One region of the Nonomuraea sp. NPDC049378 genome, then DNA from elsewhere that is predicted to be linked to it. Evidence: riboswitches for the same ligand, from Rfam matches in the RefSeq annotation. Region 1 holds a riboswitch; each other region holds the start of a gene.
The links. Region 1 has a riboswitch for thiamine pyrophosphate ahead of thiO (glycine oxidase ThiO). Riboswitches for the same ligand answer to the same signal wherever they lie in the genome.
Positions count from the first base shown of each region.

Region 2: it holds a riboswitch for thiamine pyrophosphate, as region 1 does, so the genes downstream of both, thiC (phosphomethylpyrimidine synthase ThiC) here and thiO (glycine oxidase ThiO) in region 1, are expected to answer to the same signal.
Region 3: it holds a riboswitch for thiamine pyrophosphate, as region 1 does, so the genes downstream of both, ACZ6SA_RS40570 (purine-cytosine permease family protein) here and thiO (glycine oxidase ThiO) in region 1, are expected to answer to the same signal.

Region 1 covers NZ_JBVJHP010000017.1:29,710-36,813, forward strand. Annotated here, with positions in the region: gene ACZ6SA_RS32940 (thiazole synthase) at 1-192, opposite strand, end outside; gene thiS (sulfur carrier protein ThiS) at 185-385, opposite strand; gene thiO (glycine oxidase ThiO) at 382-1,539, opposite strand; TPP riboswitch at 1,508-1,624, opposite strand; gene ACZ6SA_RS32955 (NAD(P)/FAD-dependent oxidoreductase) at 1,684-2,847, shown strand; gene ACZ6SA_RS32960 (Rv2175c family DNA-binding protein) at 2,878-3,252, shown strand; gene thiE (thiamine phosphate synthase) at 3,230-3,865, shown strand; gene ACZ6SA_RS32970 (polyprenyl synthetase family protein) at 3,907-4,974, opposite strand; gene metF (methylenetetrahydrofolate reductase [NAD(P)H]) at 5,065-5,985, shown strand; gene ACZ6SA_RS32980 (GNAT family N-acetyltransferase) at 6,414-6,722, opposite strand; gene ACZ6SA_RS32985 (YbaK/EbsC family protein) at 6,997-7,104, opposite strand, start outside.
Region 2 covers NZ_JBVJHP010000016.1:43,406-50,509, forward strand. Annotated here, with positions in the region: gene ACZ6SA_RS31735 (hypothetical protein) at 1-79, opposite strand, end outside; gene ACZ6SA_RS31740 (cellulose binding domain-containing protein) at 194-1,231, opposite strand; gene ACZ6SA_RS31745 (universal stress protein) at 1,379-2,212, opposite strand; gene ACZ6SA_RS31750 (hypothetical protein) at 2,226-2,573, opposite strand; gene ACZ6SA_RS31755 (hypothetical protein) at 2,612-3,088, opposite strand; TPP riboswitch at 3,140-3,252, shown strand; gene thiC (phosphomethylpyrimidine synthase ThiC) at 3,245-4,849, shown strand; gene ACZ6SA_RS31765 (SDR family oxidoreductase) at 4,846-5,697, opposite strand; gene ACZ6SA_RS31770 (glycine betaine ABC transporter substrate-binding protein) at 5,736-6,704, opposite strand; gene ACZ6SA_RS31775 (ABC transporter permease) at 6,701-7,104, opposite strand, start outside.
Region 3 covers NZ_JBVJHP010000025.1:25,710-32,813, forward strand. Annotated here, with positions in the region: gene ACZ6SA_RS40560 (sensor histidine kinase) at 1-1,309, opposite strand, end outside; gene ACZ6SA_RS40565 (methylated-DNA--[protein]-cysteine S-methyltransferase) at 1,406-1,981, shown strand; gene ACZ6SA_RS40570 (purine-cytosine permease family protein) at 1,944-3,278, opposite strand; TPP riboswitch at 3,269-3,381, opposite strand; gene ACZ6SA_RS40575 (hypothetical protein) at 3,712-4,554, opposite strand; gene ACZ6SA_RS40580 (peptidase inhibitor family I36 protein) at 4,627-5,070, opposite strand; gene ACZ6SA_RS40585 (rhodanese-like domain-containing protein) at 5,790-6,113, opposite strand; gene ACZ6SA_RS40590 (winged helix-turn-helix transcriptional regulator) at 6,312-6,746, opposite strand; gene ACZ6SA_RS40595 (MFS transporter) at 6,822-7,104, shown strand, end outside.

The sequences.
Region 1 (7,104 bases):
GATGTCCCGCCTGCGCAGCACGTCGAGGACGGAACCGCGGGCCTCCGGGTCGAGCCGCCGCATGGCGACCGTGGTCATCTCGGTGCCGGACGCGACCAGCGCCTGGTCGAGCACCTCGAGCGACGGGGCGCCGCCGGTGCCCATGACGAGCCGGGACGAGAACTTCTCCCCGGCGATGATCAGGTCATCCACCTTGCACCGCCGTCAGAACCTCCACGCGGTCGCTGTCGCTGAGCGCCGTCGTCTCCCAGGCGCTGCGCGTGACCACCTCGTCGTTCACGGCCACGGCCACTCCGGTGGTGGCCGCGGTCAACGTGCTCACGGCCTGCGCCACGGTCGTGCCGTCGATCACCTCGTGCGCGGTCCCATTGATCATCACAATCATGAAATCTCCTGAAACCTTTCCGGCGAGCACAGCGCCGCCAGCTCGCCTTCTTCGCCCAGCAGGATGGCCGTCGTCAACGGGGCCAGCAGCACGCCGCCCCGATGGTGCCCGGTGGCCAGCGTGAGCCCGGGCGTGCCGCTCGGGCCGATGACGGGCAGGTTGTCCGGCGTGCCCGGCCGCAGCCCGGCCACCACGTCGGCCACTTCCAGCTCGGTGACGCCCGGAACCAGCTCCCTGGCGTCACGCAGCAGCTCGTAGAGCCCGCCGGCCGTCACCCTGGTGTCGAACCCCATCTCCTCCTGGGTCGCGCCGACGACCAGCTCGCCGTCGCCCCTGGGGACCAGGTAGACGGACGAGCCGTGCACGGTGCCGCGTACGCACCGGCCGAGCAGGGGCTGGGCGGAGCGCAACCGCATGATCTGCCCCTTGACCGGCCGCACCGGCACCCCGGCGAGCCCGGAGCTCCACGCCCCGGCCGCCAGGATCACCCGCTCGGCCCGCAACTGCCGCGGCACGCCGCCATCGGCCACGGCGGGGGCCGGGACGTCCGGTGGCGCGAGGCGAACCCCTGTGACCCTGCCGCCGTCACGCAGGAGCTCGCTCACGCGCGCCCGCACCAGCGGGACGCGCAGCCGGTCGAGGGCGGCGAGCAGGGCCGCCGTCACGCGGCGCGGATCGACCCAGGCGTCGCCGGGAGCCAGCAGGCCGCCGCGCACGGAGGGGGCCAGCATGGGCTCAAGGCGCCGGCACTCGCGCCCCGCCAGCCGCTCGACCGGCAGCTCCAGCTTCTCCATGAACGCGGCCAGCTCGTCCAGCGCCGCCAGGTCGTCGGCGCCGAACGCGACGTCCAGCGTGCCGTTCGTACGGAAGTCGAGTGCGGCCGGCCCGGAGAGCCCGGCGTCCGCGGCCAGCTCGGCGGCGAAGGACGGCCAGCGGCGCAGCGCCGCCATCCCCAGCCGCAGCAGCGGCGCCTCGGTGTAGGTCACCTCGCTGACCGGAGCCAGCATCCCCGCGGCCGCGTGCGACGCGCCCGAGGCGGGAGCCGGGTCGGCCACGGTGACCGGCAGGCCGGAGCGGGCCAGCCGCCAGGCGGCCGACAGCCCGACGATCCCGCCGCCTACGATCACGTCCACATGCGCTCCCTTCGCCGGCATGACCCGGATCAGGTGTCTTGCGGTCGAAGGCCCGGTCAAGCCTTCCTCTCAGCCCGGTCACGGCCGGACTCCCGCGCGTCTTTCCCTCACCAGCCTACGGCCTCGGTGTCACGCCCGGACACCGCCCCCGTTATGGTCATCAGCGTGAACCACGTCGTTGTCGTCGGAGCAGGACTGGCCGGTCTGCGCACCGTGGAGGCGCTGCGCTCGAAGGGCTTCACCGGGCGCGTCACCATGGTCGGCAGGGAACGCCATCGCCCCTACGACCGCCCGCCCCTGTCCAAGGCCGTGCTGTCGGGAGAGGCCGACGACAGCTACGTCGGCGCCGACCTGGCCGCGCTCGGCGTCGAGTTCTGGCCCGGCGTCAGCGCCAAGTCGCTGCGCGCGGGGGTCGTGGAGACGACCGAGGGCGAGCTGGGCTACGACGGCCTGGTCATCGCGACCGGAGCCGACCCGATCAGGCTTCCCGGCGACGGTCCCCAGCACGTGCTGCGCACCCTCGACGACGCCCACGAGCTCAGGGCCATGCTCGTCCCCGGCGCCCGCGTCGCGATCATCGGCGCCGGCTGGATCGGCGCCGAGGTCGCCACCGCCGCACGCCGGGCCGGGTGCGCGGTGACGGTGATCGAGGCCGGCCCCGCGCCGCTCGCCACCGCCGTCGGCGCCGAGATCGGCGCGCGCACCGAGCCCTGGTATTCCGGCATCGACCTGCGGCTCGGCGCCATGGTCGACTCCGTGGACGAGGGCGGCGTGCGGTTGGTGGGCGGTGCGTTCGTCGACGCCCACGTGGTCGTCACCGGCATCGGCGTGCGTCCCGCCGTCGAGTGGCTCGCCGACGCCGACATCGACCTGCACAACGGCGTCGTCACCGACGAGCATCTGCGCGCTTCGTTGCCCGGCGTCGTCGCCGTCGGCGACTGCGCCGCCTGGTGGTCGCGCCGCTGGCAGACCCGGCTCCGCGTCGAACACTGGGACTCCGCGCTCAACGCGCCCGAGGTCGCCGCCGCGACGCTGCTCGGCGAGGAGGCCGTCTACGATCCCGTGCCCTACTTCTGGTCGGAGCAGTTCGGGCACATGGTGCAGTACGCCGGCCACCACCCCGCCGGCGAACGCCTCCTCTACCGCGGTGACACGGAGGGTAAATGGTCGGCCGTCTGGCTCACCGCCGACGACGCCCTCGCCGCCGTGCTCGCCGTCGACCGGCCGCGAGACCTCGTACAGGGCCGCAGAGTCATCGCCTCGGGCCAACGCCTCGATGCCAAACGCCTGGTAGATCCCGAAGTGTCCCTACGAGATTGTGTTGTTTGAGCAAGCGCGCCATGTGGTAGTTGTGGTTTCGTGACACTTTCTGTTGCACAGATCGACCGGGAGACCGAGCAGCTCGTCGACGAGTGGCTCACTCTCCCCGAAGTGGCCTCACGCCTCGACCTTCCGCTGGGGCGGGCCAAGCAACTCCTCAAGGACCACAAGCTGCTCGGCGTACGCAGGGGCAGCGGCGGGCCTCAGGTGCCCGCGGTGTTCCTCGACGGAAAAGACGTGATGAAGGGCCTGCCCGGCACGCTGACCGTGTTGCAGGACGCCGGCTACGACGACGTCGAGTCGCTGCGCTGGCTCTTCACCCCGGACGAGTCCCTGCCGGGATCGCCCATCGAGGCGATCCGGGCCGGCCGTCACACGGAGGTCAAGCGGCGTGCCCAAGCTCTCGCTTTCTGAGGCCCGCCTCTATCTCTGCACCGACGGCCGCCGCGACCGCGGCGACCTGGCAGAGTTCCTCGACTCCGTGCTGGCCGGCGGCGTGGACATCATCCAGCTGCGGGAGAAGGGTTTGGAGGCCCGCGAAGAACTCGCGCTCCTCGAGGTCTTCCGCGACGCCTGCGACCGGCACGGCAAACTCCTGGCCGTCAACGACCGGGCGGACATCGCCTACGCTGCCCGGCCCGACGTGCTCCACCTGGGGCAGGACGACCTTCCGGCGACGGTCGCGCGAGAGATACTCGGCGACGACATCGTCATCGGACGGTCCACCCACTCCGCCGCCGAGGCGTCCGCCGCGGCCGTGGAGCAGGGCGTCGGCTATTTCTGCTGCGGCCCCATCTGGCCCACCCCGACCAAACCCGGCCGCCCGGCGCCCGGACCGCCGCTGCTCAGGCACGCGGCGGGGCTCGGCACCTCGCGGCCGTGGTTCGGGATAGGCGGCATCGACCTCGACAATCTCGACGAGGTCATGTCGTACGGCGCCGAGCGGGTGGTCGTCGTACGCGCGATCACCGACGCGGACGATCCGGGGGCGGCGGCGGCCGAGTTCGCCAAACGCCTGTCTCCCTGAGCCCGACGCCGGGCGGTCCCTGACCGGCCCGCCCGGCCGCCTCAGGTCTTGCGGGACGTGGCGGCGATGGCGAGCTCGGTCAGGGCGGAGCGGGCCTCGGTCGTCACCGGCGACTCGTCGAGGGCGGACAGCGCCTGGCCCAGATAGTCGCCGATCAGGTCCTCGCACTCCCGCAACGCGCCGGTGTCGTCGATGATCCCCCGCAGCGTCGCCACCCCGGCCTCGTCCAGCTCGGGGTCGCCGAGCAGCCGCCGGACGGTCCGCGCGGCCCCGGGGGACGCGGCCGCCAGCGTGCGGGCCACGAGCATCGTCCGCTTGCCCTCGCGCAGGTCGTCGCCCGCGGGCTTGCCCGTCTGCGCGGGGTCGCCGAACACCCCGAGGACGTCGTCCCTGAGCTGGAAGGCGATCCCCACGCGGGTGCCGTAGCCGGTGCACAGCTCGTCCATCCACGGCGCGCGCTCCTGGCCGGCGAGCACCAGCCCGAGCCGCAGCGGCTGCTCCACCGAGTATTTGCCGCTCTTGAACAGTGCCACCCGCAGCGCCGACTCGAACGTGTTCTCCCCGTTGGCCTGCTCCAGCAGGTCGAGGTACTGGCCGCACATCAGCTCGGTGCGCATGTGGTCGTGCACGGGCTGGGCCGCCTCCAGGGACGCGGGCGGCAGGCCGCTGGTGCGCCACATCTCGCCCGACCAGATGAGCAGCAGGTTGCCGAGCAGGATCGCCGCACCCTCGCCGAACTGCTGCGCCGACCCCTGCCAGCGGGACTGCTCGTGCATGGACTCGAAGCGGCGGTGCGCGGCCGGCATCCCCCTGCGCAGGTCGCTCTTGTCCATCACGTCGTCGTGGACGAGCGCGCTGGCCTGCAGCAGCTCCAGCGAGGCGGCGGCGGTGAAGATCGCGGGGACGTCGGCGCCGCCCGCGCCGCGCCAGCCCCAGTAGCAGAACGCCGGGCGCAGCCGCTTGCCCCCGGACAGCAGCGCGTCGGCGGCCGTGCGCAGCGGGGCGAAGGCGGCATCGCCCCCGGCCGGCAACTTCCGTTCGACGAAGTCTCCGAGGGAGCGCTCCACCTGCGGGCGCAGGACGTCCATGCGGGCGGCGTCAATGGTCATGACACTGAGACTAATGGCCGGACGCGGGCGTCAGGATCTCCAGGGCCTCTCGGGCTGCCGCTCCCGCGGCGCCACTGTAGCCTGGTGACCATGGCGCTTGGTCGACCTTCCTTCTTCCCCGAACGTGTTCCCACGGTCCGCGACATGCTCGCCGACGGTGGGCGGTCGTTCTCCTTCGAGTTCTTCCCGCCGAAGACCGACGAGGGCGAGCGATCGTTGTGGCGGGCGATCAGGGAGCTCGAGTCGCTGCGGCCGACGTTCGTGTCGGTGACCTACGGCGCGGGCGGCTCCACCCGCGACCGCACGGTCGACATCGTGGAGCGCATCGCCCACGACACCACGCTCACGCCCGTGGCGCACTTCACGGCGGTCGACCACTCCGTCCGCGAGCTGCGCCACCTCGTGGGGCGCTTCGCCGACGCCGGGGTGCGCAACATCCTGGCCGTCCGGGGCGATCCCCCCGGCGACCCGACGGCCGAGTGGGTGCCGCACCCCGAGGGCGTGCTCTACGCCGAAGACCTGGTGCGGCTGATCAGGCAGGCGGGCGACTTCTGCGTCGGCGTGGCCGCCTTCCCCTACAAGCACCCGCGCTCGCCGTCCATCGAGTCCGACACCGATTACTTCGTCCGCAAGTGCCGGGCGGGTGCCGACTACGCGATCACGCAGATGTTCTTCGAGGCCGACGACTATCTGCGGCTGCGCGACCGGGTGGCGGCCCAGGGCTGTGACACGCCGATCATCCCGTGCATCATGCCGGTGACGCAGATGAGCACGATCGCGCGCTCGGAACAGCTGTCCGGGGCGCCGTTCCCGCCCCGCCTGGCGGCGCGCTTCGAGGCGGTCAAGGACGATCCGGCAGCGGTGCGGCGGCTGGGCATCGAGCACGGGGCCGAGCTGTGCCAGCGGCTGCTCGACGAGGGCGCGCCGGGGATCCACTTCATCACGTTCAACCGCTCCAGCGCCACGCGCGAGGTGTTCCAGAGACTGTCCGGGGCGCAGCTGTCCGCCTGACGTGGTGGTGGGCTGCGGCTGTCCGCCCGACGTGGCTCTCCGCTCGGCGCGGTCTTGTTGTCGTTACGGCACGGCCGGCGGCACGCCACCCGCCGACCGGGGCCGGCGGCCTCCAGGGAGACGCCCGCTGACCCGCTCGGGGCGGGCCGCCGTCACGGCGCGACGCGGGCCGGGCGCGTGGTTCGAGGCGTGGGCCGGTCAGCGAGCATGAGGAAGGCCCGCCACCCGCCCGCAGGGGGACCGGGCGGGTGACGGGCGGGGGACTGGTAGCCGGCGAGTAAAGGGTCGGTTACTTTCTGTCATGGATGATGCCCTCGGCCATGCCCGGTAAACCCACGGGTCACGTCGTCATCAAGGTTTTTCCCTGTCACCGGGAGACCGCGGGTCGGGGAGGCGGCGCCCGGGGCGGCGGCTTTCCTCCGCGCCGGTCAGGGGAGAGGCAGGGGGCGGCCGGCGATCGCGTACTCCTCGTGGCCGCCGGGGAAGACGAACCGCGTCAGCAGATCGGTGAAGCCCATGCTGGCGTAGAGGCGCCGGGCGGCCGTGGGCTGGTCGTGCGTGGACAGGACGGCCGAGCGTTCCGGCCGGCCGGCGCACAGTGTCCTGATCATGGCCCGGCCGATGCCCTTGCCCTGGTAGTCGGGGTGGACGTGGATCTCGGCCAGCTCGAACGCGAATCCCAGCCAGGCGTTGGCGGCCTCCGGGCCCATCTCGTCGCGCAGGGCCCGGAGAACCACGTCATGCCACCATTGCCCCGGCGCGCCCCGGAAGCCGTACGCGAAACCCACGATTTGGGGTTCCGAAGGGGGTAGCTGTGGGGATGAATCACGCAATTCAGCGAAATAACACTGAAAATGGGGATATGTCCCATGATTTCGCATGATGGTCTTGCGGCCGGCGATCTGGTCCGCGGGCGGGTTCATCGCGGCCGTGTAGATGCCGATCACCGTCTCCAGCCGTTCGGTGAACCCGGCGGGACCCACCCCGCGAAACTCGATCACCTGTCGCACACTACTCGACGTCCACAGGGGTGCCCCCGGTGATCCGCACCAACTCGTCGAACGTGGTCGGGAACACGGTCAGCGGATGCCCGCCGGCCGCCCAGACCACCTCGTGCTT
Region 2 (7,104 bases), on a different contig from region 1:
TTCCCGGCGCCACCAGCGCCAGCGCGGCGGCTCCTGCGAAACCCGCGGTCAGCAGGGCCGGCCTGGCATGTGGTCTCATGGCCGACAAGCTATGGCCGGCGCGCGTGCGGGGCCTCCCCCTGGGGAGGGAGACGGCACCGGCGGCCGACGACCGCGTACGCCTCACGCCGGCCGCGATCAGCGCGGGCCAGGACTAGGAGCAGGTGGGTACGGGCGCGGTGTTGGCGCCGTTCCACGAGGCCAGGAAGCCGAACGTGGCCGAGGCGCCGGGCGCGAGCGTGCCGTTCCAGCCGACGTCGCGCACGATCACCGAGGAGCCGCTGGCGCTCAGCGTGCCGTTCCAGATCTGGTCGATCCGCTGCCCGTCGGCGAACGCCCATCGCACCTCCCACCCGTTCATGGGCGCCGTGCCGGTGTTCGTGACGGTGACCTCGCCCTGGAAGCCGCCCTGCCACTGGCCGGCGTTCCTGTACGCGGCCGCGCAGCCGCCCGGAGGCGGGTCGGTGGGGTCGGGATCGGGGTCGGGGTCGGCGCCGGCCAGGGCGTCCACCAGCGCCGGATACCAGGTGTCGGCCATCTTCTGGTCGCCTGCGGCGTTGGGGTGCACCCCGTCGTAGGTGTCCGTGGCCGTGCTGAACCCCGTCCACTGGTCGACGACCGTGATCGGCGACCGCTCGGTGGTGGTGGCGGCGGCCCAGGCGGGGACGGCGTTGTTGAAGGCCACGGCCCGCTGGGCGCAGTCCGCGCAGCTGGACGGGTTCATCGGGATGATCTTGGCGACGAGGATCTTCATGGCGGGGTTGCTCGCCCGCATCTGGTTCACCAGCGTGGTGAACGCGCCCAGGATCGTCGCAGGAGCGATGTTGCTCCACACGTCGTTCGTGCCGAAGTGCATGAGCACGACGTCGGGCCGGGTCGCGGAGAGCCAGCCGGGCAGCTGGTTCTGGGCGGCGACGTTGGTGGCCAGGAAGCCGCCGTGGCCCTCGTTGTCGCCGTCGTGGGCGACGCCGCAACCCTGGGGCGGGAGGGTGCCGACGAAGTCGATGTCCGTGTGGCCGGCGTTCTGGAGCCTGTTCCAGAGCAGCGCCCGCCAGCAGCCGGGGGAGCCGGTGATCGAGTCGCCCAGGGGCATGATCCTGGTCGCGGCGGCGCCGGCCGGCGCGGTCGTCGCGAATAACACCGCGGCGGCCGCGGCCAGCATCGCCGCCAGCACGGCGCTGATCCTTCGCATCGTCCGCTCTCCCGTCGTCGCCTGCGCAGATGGTAGGAAGCGCCGGTCCGCGGCGGGAAGCACGTGCCCGTGCCCGCCCGGGTGACCTGCGAAGACGGATGTAACTTTCAGGCCCGCGCCACGCCGAAGGTCGCACCACGGAGGGGGTCAGGCCCGCACCACGGCGAGCGGGCAGGGGGTGTGGTGCAGCAGGGCCTGGCTGATCGAGCCGAGCAGCATGCCGGCGAGCTGCCCGTGCCCGCGCGAGCCGACCACGAGCAGGTCGGCGCCCTCGGCCGCCTCCTTCAGCACCTCGACGGGGTGGCCGTGCACGACCTCGGGCAGCACGTCCACGTCCGGGTGCCGCTCCTGGCGCTCGGCCAGCAGGTCCTGCAGCTGGTGCAGGGTGTGCTGCTCGTTCTCGGGGTCGGCGGGCAAGAAGCCGCCGGGCCGCGGCCACGCCCACGCCTGTACGACCCGCAGCCGCGCCTCGCGCAGCTCGGCCTCGGCGAAGGCGAAGTCGAGTGCCCGCAGGCCGGGAGGCGAGCCGTCGGTGCCGGCCACGATCTCGCCGCGGGGCGTCGCGGGCCGCTCTCCGACCACGACAACGTTCGTACGGGCGTGGGCGGCGACCCCGTGGGCGACGGATCCGACCAGCAGCCCGCGTACGCCGCCGATGCCGTGGCCGCCGACGACCAGCAGGTCGGCCTGTTCCGCGACCTTGATCAGCGCCGTGCGGGGGTCGCCGGGGAGCAGGGTGGTCTCGACGATGATCGCGGGGCGTTCGCGCAGCGCCCGGTCGCGTGCGGCGGCGAGCACCGAGTTCGCCTCGTCGCGCATCCACCGGGCGACCTCGGCGTAGCGGGCGGACAGCTCCTCGCACACCCACCGCGGCACCGCGTGGGCCACGGTCAGCCGGGTACGGCGCAGCGCCGCCTCGGTGGCCGCCCAGCCGGAGGCCTCCAGCCCGGCGCGCGAGCCGTCCACCCCAACAATGATCATGGCGTCTGCCCCCTCAGGAGAAGGCGTAGCACTCCACTTCGGCGCGGCGGAACGAGATGCCGTGCTCCTCGGAGTCGCGGATGCAGGCGCGCTCGGCCTCGCTGAGCTGGAGCGTGCCGCACACGGTCACGCCGGCGTACGTACGGCAGTCGAGATCGGCGTCCCTTGCGCCGATACGGAAGATCTCCTTGACCGTCGAGCGGCAACGAGCCTTGCCCGTGTCGGCGAAGCGGCACTGGGCGAGCAGCGTCCGGTACTGTTCCTTGCTCACCTCGTGCTGGTCCGTCCCGTCGCCGTGGGCGGCGGGGGCGCCGAACGTGGCCAGCAGCACGAGTCCTGCGACAGCGGCGATCTTTTTCATAGTCCCCCTGATGGGGTTGGTACCGCTGGAGAGGGCCGTCAAACCTCGCGCTTGATCGCCAGGACGCTCAGCCACGTGCGCCCGGCGGTGTTCAGGCCGTGCTCGACGGTGTCGAATCCGGCCGCGTGGAGAAGGCGCAGGAGCGCGCCGGGGTCGCGGTGGACGAACCAGCGGTGCCGGCCGGCCTCGCTCGGAACCTCCTCCCACCCTTCCGAGTCGCCCGCCGAGGTGCTCAGGCCCAGCACGCCGCCCGTACGCAGGGTCAGCGACCAGGCGCGGAGCGTGGCCTCGGTCTCGGCGGCGGGCACGTGCAGGAGGGCCGCGACCGACCACAGGCCGGCGAGCGAGCCGGGGGCCACGGGCGGCCGGCGCAGGTCGCCCAGCACGGCGGGCACGGCGTCGGCGAAGCGCTGCCTGAAGGCCTGGAGGCCGGCGTCGGGGCGCTCGGTGTTCGCGGCGAAGGCGGGGGCGATGTGGTCGTAGGTGGCTGCGGTCGTTGACGTGGGATCTTCCATTTTGCGGATGATGTCATGTTTCGTTCTGGCGGGGGCGTGGGTAGGATCAACGCCGTCCAACGCGGGAGCCCGGTGCGGACCGGGCTGAGAGGACGGCTGCGAGCCGCCGACCGCCAGAACCTGCTCCGGGTAATGCCGGCGAAGGGAGTTTGCGCGATGACCGACGCGCGTGTCCCCACCTTTACCAAGATCTACGAAGGCGACCTCCGCGTGCCCAAGCGCCAGGTCAACCTCTCCGACGGCTCGTCGGTGACGCTCTACGACACCTCGGGCCCGTACACCGACCCGTACGTCGAGACCGACGTGCGGCGCGGGCTGGCGGGCCTGCGCGAGCCGTGGGTCGCCGCCCGCCGCGCGGCGGGCGAGCCGGTGACCCAGGTGGCCTGCGCCAAGCGGGGGATCGTCACCAAGGAGATGGAGTTCGTGGCCGTGCGGGAGGGCGTCACCCCCGAGTTCGTACGCCAGGAGGTCGCCGCCGGCCGGGCCATCATCCCCGCCAACGTCAACCACCCCGAGACCGAGCCGATGATCATCGGCCGCAACTTCCTCGTCAAGATCAACGCCAACATCGGCAACTCCGCCGTGACCTCCTCCATCGAGGAGGAGGTCGAGAAGATGACCTGGGCCACCCGGTGGGGCGCCGACACGATCATGGACCTGTCCACCGGGCCCGACATCCACGAGACCCGCGAGTGGATCATCCGCAACTCGCCGGTGCCGGTCGGGACCGTCCCCATCTACCAGGCGCTGGAGAAGGTCAAGGGCCGCCCGGAGGAGCTGTCGTGGGAGGTCTACCGCGACACCCTGATCGAGCAGTGCGAGCAGGGCGTCGACTACGTGACCGTGCACGCGGGGGTGCGGCTGGCGTACGTGCCGCTCACCGCCCGCCGCAAGACCGGGATCGTCTCGCGCGGGGGCTCGATCATGGCCGCCTGGTGCCTGGCGCACCACCGCGAGAGCTTCCTGTACGAGCACTTCGACGAGATGTGCGAGCTCCTGGCCCGCTACGACGTGTCGTTCTCCCTCGGTGACGGGCTGCGCCCCGGCTCGATCGCGGACGCCAACGACGAGGCCCAGTTCGCCGAGTTGCGCACGCTCGGCGAGCTGACCACGATCGCGCGGGCGCACGACGTCCAGGTGATGATCGAGGGCCCGGGGCACGTGCCCATGCACAAGATCAAGGAGAACGTCGACCTGCAGCGCGAGCTCTGCGACGACGCGCCGTTCTACACCCTCGGCCCGCTCGTCACGGACGTCGCCCCCGGATACGACCACATCACCTCGGGCATCGGCGCCGCCATGATCGGCTGGTACGGCACCGCCATGCTCTGCTACGTCACCCCCAAGGAGCACCTCGGCCTGCCGAACAGGGACGACGTCAAGACCGGCGTGATCACGTACAAGATCGCCGCCCACGCCGCGGACCTCGCCAAGGGCCACCCGGGGGCGCAGGCGTGGGACGACGCGCTCTCGGACGCGCGGTTCGAGTTCCGCTGGGAGGACCAGTTCGACCTGTCGCTCGACCCCGACACGGCACGCTCGTTCCACGACGAGACCCTGCCCGCCGCGCCGGCCAAGACCGCCCACTTCTGCTCCATGTGCGGCCCCAAGTTCTGCTCCATGCGCATCAGCCACGACGTCCGGCGCTACGCCGACGAGCACGGGCTGGACACGCAGGAGGCGATCGAGGCCGGCATGGCGGAGAAGGCGGCCGAGTTCGCCGAGCGCGGCGGCCGGGTCTACCTGCCGATCGCGGACTAACCGGGCAGCGTCTCGCCGCCGATCGGGGCCAGCACCTCGCCCGTGTAGTACGACGACATCCGGCCGGAGGCGAAGAACACGTACGAGGGGGCGATCTCGTCCGGGTCGGCGGGCCGGCCCATCGGGACGTGCCCGCCGAACGAGCCGACCTTGTCCTCCGGCAGGGTCGCCGGGATCAGCGGCGTCCAGACCGGGCCCGGCGCCACTGCGTTGATCCGGATGCCGCGATCGACCAGGTTCTGGGCCATGGAGTAGGTGAAGGCATTGATGGCGCCCTTGGTGGCGGAATAGTCGATGAGCGTCTTGTTGCCGCGCAGGCCGTTGATCGAGGAGGTGTTGATGATCGCGCTCCCCTCGCGCAGGTGGGGGAGCGCGGCCTTCATGACGCGGAAGTAGCTGTGGATGTTGACCGCGAACGTGTGCTCCCACTGCTCGTCGGTCAGCTCCTCCAGGCCGTCGACGGGCGCCTGGTAGGCCACGTTGTTCACCAGCACGTCCAGGCCGCCCAGCTCGGCCACGGTCTGCTCGACGACGGACGCGCAGTGGTCGCGGTCGCCCAGGTCGCCGGGCAGGAGCACGCAGCGCCGTCCGGTCGCCTCCACCAGCTTGCGGGTGTGCGCGGCGTCCTCGTGCTCGCTGAGGTACGCGATCGCGACATCGGCGCCCTCCTTGGCGAAGGCCACGGCGACCGCCCGGCCGATGCCGGAGTCGCCGCCGGTGATCAGCGCCTTCTTGCCGTCCAGCAGGTCGCGGCCCACGTAGTCGCGCATCTCGTCGCGCGGCTCAGGGGCCATCTCGTCCGTACGGCCCGGGTACGGCTGGTTCTGGGCGGGTGGTGTTTGCGACATGCCCAGCGGCTGCCCGCGCACGGGCCGGGCTAACGCCCTTACCGGACGAAACCCTCGTCCCGCAGCCACTCGCGCGCCACCAGGGCGGGCACGTCGCCGTCCACGTCCACCTGGGCGTTGAGGCCGCGCATCACGTCGTCGGTCAGCTTGGCGCTGATCGGCGCGAAGATCTTCGCGATCTCGGGGTGCGCGTCGGCCAGCTCGCGCCGCATGGTCACCGCGGCGTTGTAGCTGGGGAAGAACTTCTTGTCGTCCTCGAGCAGCACCAGGTCGAGCGCCTGGACGCGGCCGTCGGTCGTGGTGACCATGCCGACGGCGCACTGGCCGCTGGCGACGGAGTTGTAGAGCACGCCCACGGACACCAGGCGCACGTTCGCTCTCGGGACCTCCTTGCCGTAGGTCATGCCGTACGCCTTGAGCATGCCGAGGAAGCCGTCGTCGCGGCCGAAGGTCTCGTGGTCGACGCAGAACGTGCGCTCGTTCACCGGGATCTTCATGATGTCCGAGATCGTCTTCACGCCCCACTTCTGCGACGTGGCCCGGGTGACGCCCATGGCGTAGCTGTTGTTCAGCGGTGCGGGCGGCAGCCAGACGATGCCGTTCTTCCGCAGGTCGAGGTCGCGGACCGCGACGTACTGCGCCTGCGGGTCGGGCAGCGCCTCGGTCTGGCCGAGATAGGTGATCCAGCCGGTGCCGGTGTACTCCCACATCAGGTCGGCGTCGCCGCGGGTCAGGGAGGCGCGTGCGTTGACGCTGCCCTGCACGTTCGTCTGGTCGCGCACGTCGGCGCCGGCGGCGGTGAGGGCGAGCACCGCGATCTTGCCGAGCACGAGCTGCTCGGTGAACTCCTTGGACGTCACCCGTATCGGCGTGCCCTCCAGCGACGGGATGGGCTGGATGCCGGCCGGCTCGACCGGCGGCACGAACGACGACGCCGGCTGCAGCCCGCACCCGGCGGTCACCATAACGGGCACCAGGACGAGCAGCAGGGCCAGGAACGCTCTCACGACAGCCCCTTCGGGGCGAGGACCCGCTGCGCGAGCCCGCCCACCCAGTCGATGATCAGCGCGAGCACCGCGATCAGCACGCACCCGGTGACCAGTACCAGGTTGCGCTGCGTGCTCACACCGGTGGTGATCAGGTCGCCGAGCCCGCCCGCGCCGATGAAGGCGGCGATGCTGGCCGTGCCGACGTTCAGCACCAGCGTGGTCCTGACACCCGACAGGATGACCGGCGCGGCCATCGGCAGCTCCACCTTGAACAGCACTCTGGTCGCCGACATGCCGATGCCCCGGCCGGCGTCGATCAGCCGCCAGTCCACCTGCTGCAGCCCGACCATGGTGTTGCGCAGCGTGGGCAGCAGGCTGTAGGCGAACAGGGCCGCGACCGCCGTCCAGAAGCCGATCT
Region 3 (7,104 bases), on a different contig from region 1:
GCTCGGCGATCGTGTGCACGGCCGAACGGCGCTCGGGGTCGCTCAGCTTGTCCCAGCGCGAGTCCAGCGTGCTGGCGAACCCCCGCACGATCGTGATCGGAGTGCGCAGCTCATGGCTGGTCGTGGCCAGGAACAGGTCCTTGGCCTCCTCGAGCTCCTTGGCCGCGGTCACGTCGCGGAAGTCGATGACCACCTCGCCGGTCTCCTCGATCCGCGCGCTCACCACGTCCAGCCAGCGGCCCGTCTCCAGCTGGAACGTGACCTTCTCCCCCGGCTCGGGCAGCGGGAACGGCGGCGGCCCGCCGATGACGTCGTCGGCCGAGAACGCGGTCAGCGCGGCGGCGGCCGGGTTCCAGCGGACCACGCGGCCCGTCCCGTCGAGCACGGCGATGCCGTCGGCACTGGCGTCGAAGACGGCCCGCTCGTGGGCCCGCTGCCGCACCGCCTCCTGGTAGGCGACCGCGTTGCCCACGGCGATGCCCGCATGCCCGGCGAGCAGCTCCAGCAGTTCCAGTTCGAGATGCCCGGGGACACGCCGGGCGAAGAGCGCGTAGAGGGCTCCGTACGGGCGCCCTCCGACGGCGGCCAGGCCCAGAGTGATCGTGTGCAGGCCGTCCAGCCGCGCCCACACCAGCTCTTCGAGCCCGTTCGTCTCCAGCATGACGGTCTTGCCGGTGCGTAACAGCTTGTCCACCAGGCTCGTACGCAGGTCGGTGGTGGTGCCCCTGATCGCCTCGGGCAACTGGTAGGTGCTGACCAGCCGCAACCGGTCGCCCTCGATCAGCACGAACCCGCCCGCGTCCGCGCCGGTGAGCTCCGTGAGGCTGGCCGAGATCCGGTCGAGCACGGCCGACAGCTCCAGCTCGGAGTTGATGTCGCCGACGACGTCCGTCAGCCGGCGCACGAGGCGTTCCCTGCGCGCCATGCGGTGCCTGGCCAGCTCGTCGGCCCGCGCCGGATGGTGCACGCAGATGTATCCGGCCACGGCGTTGCCCAGGCGCAGCGCGCTGATGTCCACCCGGAGGTCGAGGGGGACGCCGTCCTTGCGCAGGCGTTTGGTGCGCAACGACACGGACTCGCCCGTGCGTACGCGCTCCAGCACGGCGTTGAGCTCGGCGGTCAGCTCGCCCGGCACGATCGGCGCCCGCCGCCCGAGCAGGTCCTCGGCCGGCCACCCGAACAACCGCTCGGCGGCCTCGTTCCAGACCAGCACGCTCTGGTCACGGTCGAGCACCACCACGGCGTTGGGCGAACCGGCGAGCACCGCGCGTGCGATCTCGTCGTCACTACCGGCCCATTCGTCCCCCACACCTCCATAGTGCACGTGGCTTGGTAGGTGCGTCGGGCGATCCGTCCGATACGCTGCGGTCACGGCGATCTCGGCGGGTGTGGAGGGTGAGGGCGAATGGCGAGCGGTGATCTCGATGCCCTGTTGCGGGTGACCTCCAGCACCTACCGCGGCGAGACGCCGCCCGACATCGCGTTCGGCACCTACGACGGCGCCGTGGGCAGGCTGGTGCTGGCCGTGACGGGCAAGGGCATCGCGGCCTGCAGCTTCGAGGCGGAAAACGACGTCTTCGAGCTGGTCAGCCGGCATGTGGGCACGTTCATCGGCAACGACGCGCGGCGGCTCGACCCGGTGCGCAGAGAGCTGGACGCCTATTTCTCCGGCCGGCTGCGCGCGTTCGCCACGCCGGTCGACTGGGCGCTGGCCACCACGTTCGCCCGGTCGGTGCTGCAGAAGACCACGGCGGTCCCCTACGGCACGACCACGACGCTGGAGGAGATCGGCCAGAGCATCGGCAGGCCGCGCGCGCTGCGCGCGATCGGCAACGCGCTGGCCTCCAACCCCGTCTGCGTGATCGTGCCCTGCCACCGGGTGGTGCGCGAGGACGGCGCGCTCGGAGACTACGCGGGTGGCGCGAGCGCCAAGCAGCACCTGCTCAACGTCGAACAGCGCGCCTCCGCAACACGCCGATGAGCGCGGTCACGAGGGCCGCCACCACCGCCGCGCCGAGCGCGCCGTTCATCCACGGTTGCCTGGTGAAGCCGATGGCGTCGCGGGCCGACGCCCAGAACCCGTCCCAAGCCGCGATGGTGGGCGTCGAGGTGGTCAGCCAGTAAGCGGCGAAGCCGAGCGCCCACGGCACCAGCATCGACCAGCGCGAGGGGGCGTCCTCGTCGGTGTTCCAGCGGTTGGAGCGGCCGAACCCGAAATAGTCGACGGCCAGCACCGCGAACATCGGCACGAACACCGCCCCGATCACGCCCAGGAACGCGCCGTACGAGGTGACGTCGACGACCAGGGCGATCACGACCGTGAACACGCCGATGGCGGTCGAGATGACCCGCCGGTCGACGCGCGGCATCAGGTTCTGCAGCGACATGGTGGTGGAGTAGACGTTCGCGAACGACTGGTCGGTCTCGCGCAACACCAGGATGCCGAAGAACAGCGCTCCGAGCGGCGCGGCCACGAACGGGTTGAACACGGCCGTGTTGTCGGCGTTCACGGCGGCGGCGCCGGCGATGGCCACGGCGTAGACGCCGAGCCCGAGGCAGGCCACCTGGGCCACCGTGTAGCCGCCGACGATCCCGGTGAACGCGGCGCGCCCGGAGCGGGAGTGCCGGGCGAAGTCGGCGGCCAGCGGCACCCAGGACACCGACAGCGCGATCACGTAGTCGACGGCCGGAGCGAACCCGGTCCACGACCCGCCGGCGGGGGCGGGCGCCTCGGACAGGAAGTACCAGGTGAACCAGATCATCGACACGATCACGCCGACGGTGACGTACCGCCGCAGCAGGCGGATCGCGCCGAGCGGCCAGATCGTGAGCGCGGTGGTCAGCACGCCCGCCAGAACCACCCACACGGGGTACGCCACCCCGTCGAAGATAGCGGTGGCGGCCTTGGCGATCACCCACAGCTCGAAAGCGCCCCATCCGAGCATCTGCACGATGTTCAGCACCGTGGGCGCGTAGGAGATCCTGGCCCCGAACAGGCCGCGCAGCAGCACCATCGCGGGCTGGCCGGTGCGGGTGCCGGGGATGGCGGACAGGCCCACCATGGCCGTTCCGATCAGGCTGCCGACCACCGTCGCCACCAGCGCGGCGGCCAGGCTCAGCGGCGCGTCGCCCGTCGGGTTGAGCAGGAGCAGCGCCCCTGAGAAGCCGAGGAGGCTGACACCGAGGTTGGCCCAGAGCGCGCCCTGATCGAGCACGCCCAGGGTCTTGGGGGGCTGACCGTCGAGAGTCAGCGGAACTTCGTCGGCGACGTGCGACATCGCACACTCCCTACGCCGGCATTACCCGGACAGGTTCATGCGGTCGGCGACAGCCGTAGTCGCCCTCTCAGCCTGATTGCCTCAAGCTCCCGCGGATTGATTTGTACGTGCGGAGCCGGAATGTCCAAGTTCCGCGGGCCCCATGATGCCTCATCCCTCCGAGTTCGGCCAGCCCGGGGGACATGACCCGGGTGGCCGGCTCCGTGGTGGCGGCTGCGCCCGCCATGGCAGCACCACTCCCAGCGGGCGTAGCTGTACAGAACGACGACGTCATCCGCAACTCGTACAGAGCCGGCCGCCCCAAGGTTCTCGCCCACAGGGTCATGACCGCGACGGTCGGCAGGCCCCTGGCGAAGGCGCCCGAGGGGGGATCCCCTCGGGCGACCCGACCTGATCCGAGCTACGTGGCTTCCTGCCGGAAGTATTGACGCCTTCACCGTGCTTCGCTGTCCGCTCGCCGGTCAAGGGTGTGTCGTGCGTTGCCGAGGTAACTCTGATTCGCCTTCCGCAGGGCCTCGAACCGCCTGGCATGCTGTTCGATCATCTTCGTCTGAATTCGCCATTCCGCTGCGGCGCGAGCGGCGACAAGATCGGTCTTTTGCTTGCAGCGTACGTCAGCGGCGGCCACGGCCCGTTCCGCCGGTGAGACCTTGGGTACGTTGAGGTTCCACCGCCGGTCCTCCACCGCGGCTTGTGGGGTCTGGTAGTCGAAGCCGTTGTCGCGCATGCAATCGCTCCATGCCCGGGTGGCTATGACCACCGCCGGGTCTGCCGCGGATTGGTCGACCGCCGCGTATTCCAGGTCGACAAGCCATGCGGAGTCCCGGTCGCGGACGCCTTTCCAAAGGGCAGAATCCGCCTGGTCCACGCACCCGCCCGGGCCGAGCAGGGCGGACTGCTCGGCCTTGCTCGCACGGCCGGCCCATGCTGCCTCCTCCGCCTGGGCCTGTGCTTCTTGCGGCGTGTCAGGGACGTGGTAACCGTAGCGCCGGGCGGCTTCTGAGTCGGCAAGGCCGTAGCGGCGGGCGTTTTTGCTGAGGAGCGGGTGGGCATCCGCAGCCGACGGTTTCCTCCAGACGAAGCCCTTCTTGGCCATGCATTCCTGTCTGAGCCTGGTCCGTGCGGCGGTGACCGTGGCAAGGTCTTCATCATTGAGCCGGTAGGCGTCGAAGGGCAGCGCGAAGGCCGCCCGGAACGGCGGTGTGCCTGGCTTCTGGGCAGCGCCCGCACAGGCGGCGACGCCGACGCCGACCAGCGTTACGACCGCCCCTGCCAAGAAAGAGGAATTCTTTCCTTGCGCACTCGTTCGTCGTGCCGACGCTCGCTTGATCCCCATACGCAGCGAGATTCAGCAGTTAACAAGTTTCAACGCGCTGGCCCGATTGTCGCCGATCTCATCGTTTTTCAACTTGCCATCCTCAGGCTGACCTACCCCCCGCCCGAATACGCTCATCGCTCCGCCGTATCCGACGTCCTGATAAAGCTGAACCCAGCACCACCCTTTTCTGACTTTGATCGAGCTGGTCTCGTTGTCCATCCCGTCACCACTATCATCGCCGTAATAGTCCAGCCAATTGTACTTCCTGAGGTCAGGCTTGCTTTTCTTGAAGTTGCGCCAGTGATCACCGTCCGCACCCTTATCCTGGTTGAAGTCCTCGTTCTCGTACAAGCAAACCCAACCAGCACTACACTTGCCGAAGGAGTCTGCGGCAGCGGGTGTTCCCCCGGCGAAAAGAACGGCGACCGTCGTGGCCGCCGTGACAGCCAGCGCGACCTTACGCTCCACTCTCATCACAAGTCCTTTCCCTGAGATCTCTTTTGAGGCGAGCCCAGTCTTCAGACCCGTTTCAGCGCCGTAAATAGCCCAGATTCCACGCCTTATGCGCAGACAGTCCACTTCAGGGCCAGACCCCGGCGTAGTGGATATTTGTCCGTTTTCTTGGTCATGTGAGGCAAGGAACGGCGAGGCCGCGGGTGGCGTCGCGGACAGACGGTCACGGTCCGCCACTTTCCTGTCGTGCCGTCCCTGACCTGGCGTTCGACCGGCATCGCCTGCCCGGCGTGCGGAAACGCAGTCCCCCCGTGACCGTGACGACCTTGAGAGTGCGGCGTTCCTCACGTCCACGGCGAGTAGGGATCACGCCGGCAGCGGGCCGAGTCGGCAGCGGCCTCCTCGACGGCTGCGCGGATCGGGGGATGGTGTCCAGCGCCTCGGCCAGAACCGGCAGGTCGGTCGGTGGGCCGGCGAGGGTGACGTGCTCCAAGTGGCGGGTGAGCACGTTGACCGGGATGATGGCACGCGAACGCGGCCCCTGTTCCTGATCGGCTGGCGTAGAAACCCAACGATCACCAGGGGTCGCGTTTGTCATGTGTGCCCGGGGTGCCTCAACCGCCCGGCCTCACAGCACATGCGGCCCATCAGCCGAGAACGCTCCGGCACATGGAGTGCCATGGGTAGCCCTTCTGGTCTGCTCCCGAGCGCCTATGGTGCGCGGCGGCGGGGCGTCCGGCTCAGGCCACGAAGGGTTGCTCCCCGGTCTCGCTGACCAGCGGACGGCCGGCCGCCTCCCACGACTGCATGCCGCCCCCGACGTTGACCGCGTCGCGCCCGAGCTGGTTGAGCCAGGCCGCCACCTGCAGCGACCGGCCGCCCACCCGGCAGACGACGTAGACCGTCCGGTCGCTCGGCACCTCCTCGACCCGGCCCTGGATCTGGGTCATCGGAATGTGCACCGCCTCACGGGCATGGCCCGCCCGCCATTCGTCCTGCTCGCGGACGTCGAGAAGGTAGGCGTCTGCCGGGATGCCGCCCGGCTCGATCTCAGGAACGGTCATGACCCCATCATCTCCCGGCGAGGGAGTGCCGTCGCCTGGAGGAGGAGCGACGCAGGAGCGACGGGGGAAGGCGACGGCACCAGGCGACCGAGCCCGCCTCACGAAGTGAGGCCATGAACACGGGAGGGAGTGCCGTCGCCTGGAGGAGGAGCGACGCAGGAGCGACGGGGAAGGCGACGGCATACGACCGCGCCCGTCTTACGAGGTGGGGCCCTGAACGCGGGCGTCGTACGCGGCGCGGGCGCGGGCGATCTCCTCCTGGTGGGCCTCGGTCCAGGTGACCAGGGACTTGATGGTCTCGTGCAGCGTACGGCCGAGCGGCGTCAGCGCGTAGTCGACCCTGGGCGGGACGACGGGGTGGACCGTGCGGCTGACCAGGCCGTCGCGTTCGAGCTGGCGCAGCGTGACGCTCAGCATGCGCTGGCTGACGCCGTCGATCTCACGGCGGAGCTGGGTGAAACGCAGGCTCTCGCAGTCGAGCAGGGCGATGACGAGGAGCGACCACTTGTCGGCGATGCGATCGAGGATCTGGCGCACCTCGCAGTCCTCACGGGTGTCCCACTGGCGCGCGTCGTAGTCGTCGTCCATGGTGCCTGCGGAGTAACCGAGTGACGCAGAAGTGCCTTCTTCCATGAAGTCTCATGGTGGCCGATGATGTGGACGGTTACCACAAGGAACCAACATAATTCTCCGTAACCGGGGGTTGTCATGCCTGTCCCTGCTCGTACGTGGGGCGTACTGATCGTTCTTTGCGGGGCCATCTTTCTCGAAGGCATCGACGTCGCCATGCTGAACGTCGCCCTCCCCGCCATCCGGGCCGATCTCGGCGTGCCCACGAGCATGCTCAGCGGGGTGGTGAGCGCCTACGTCCTGGGCTACGGCGGTTTCGTGCTGCTCGGCGGCCGGGCCGCCGACCTGCTGGGCCGGCGGCGCATGTTCCTGCTCTGGCTGGGGGTGTTCATGGCCTTCTCCGGGCTCGGCGGAGTGGCGA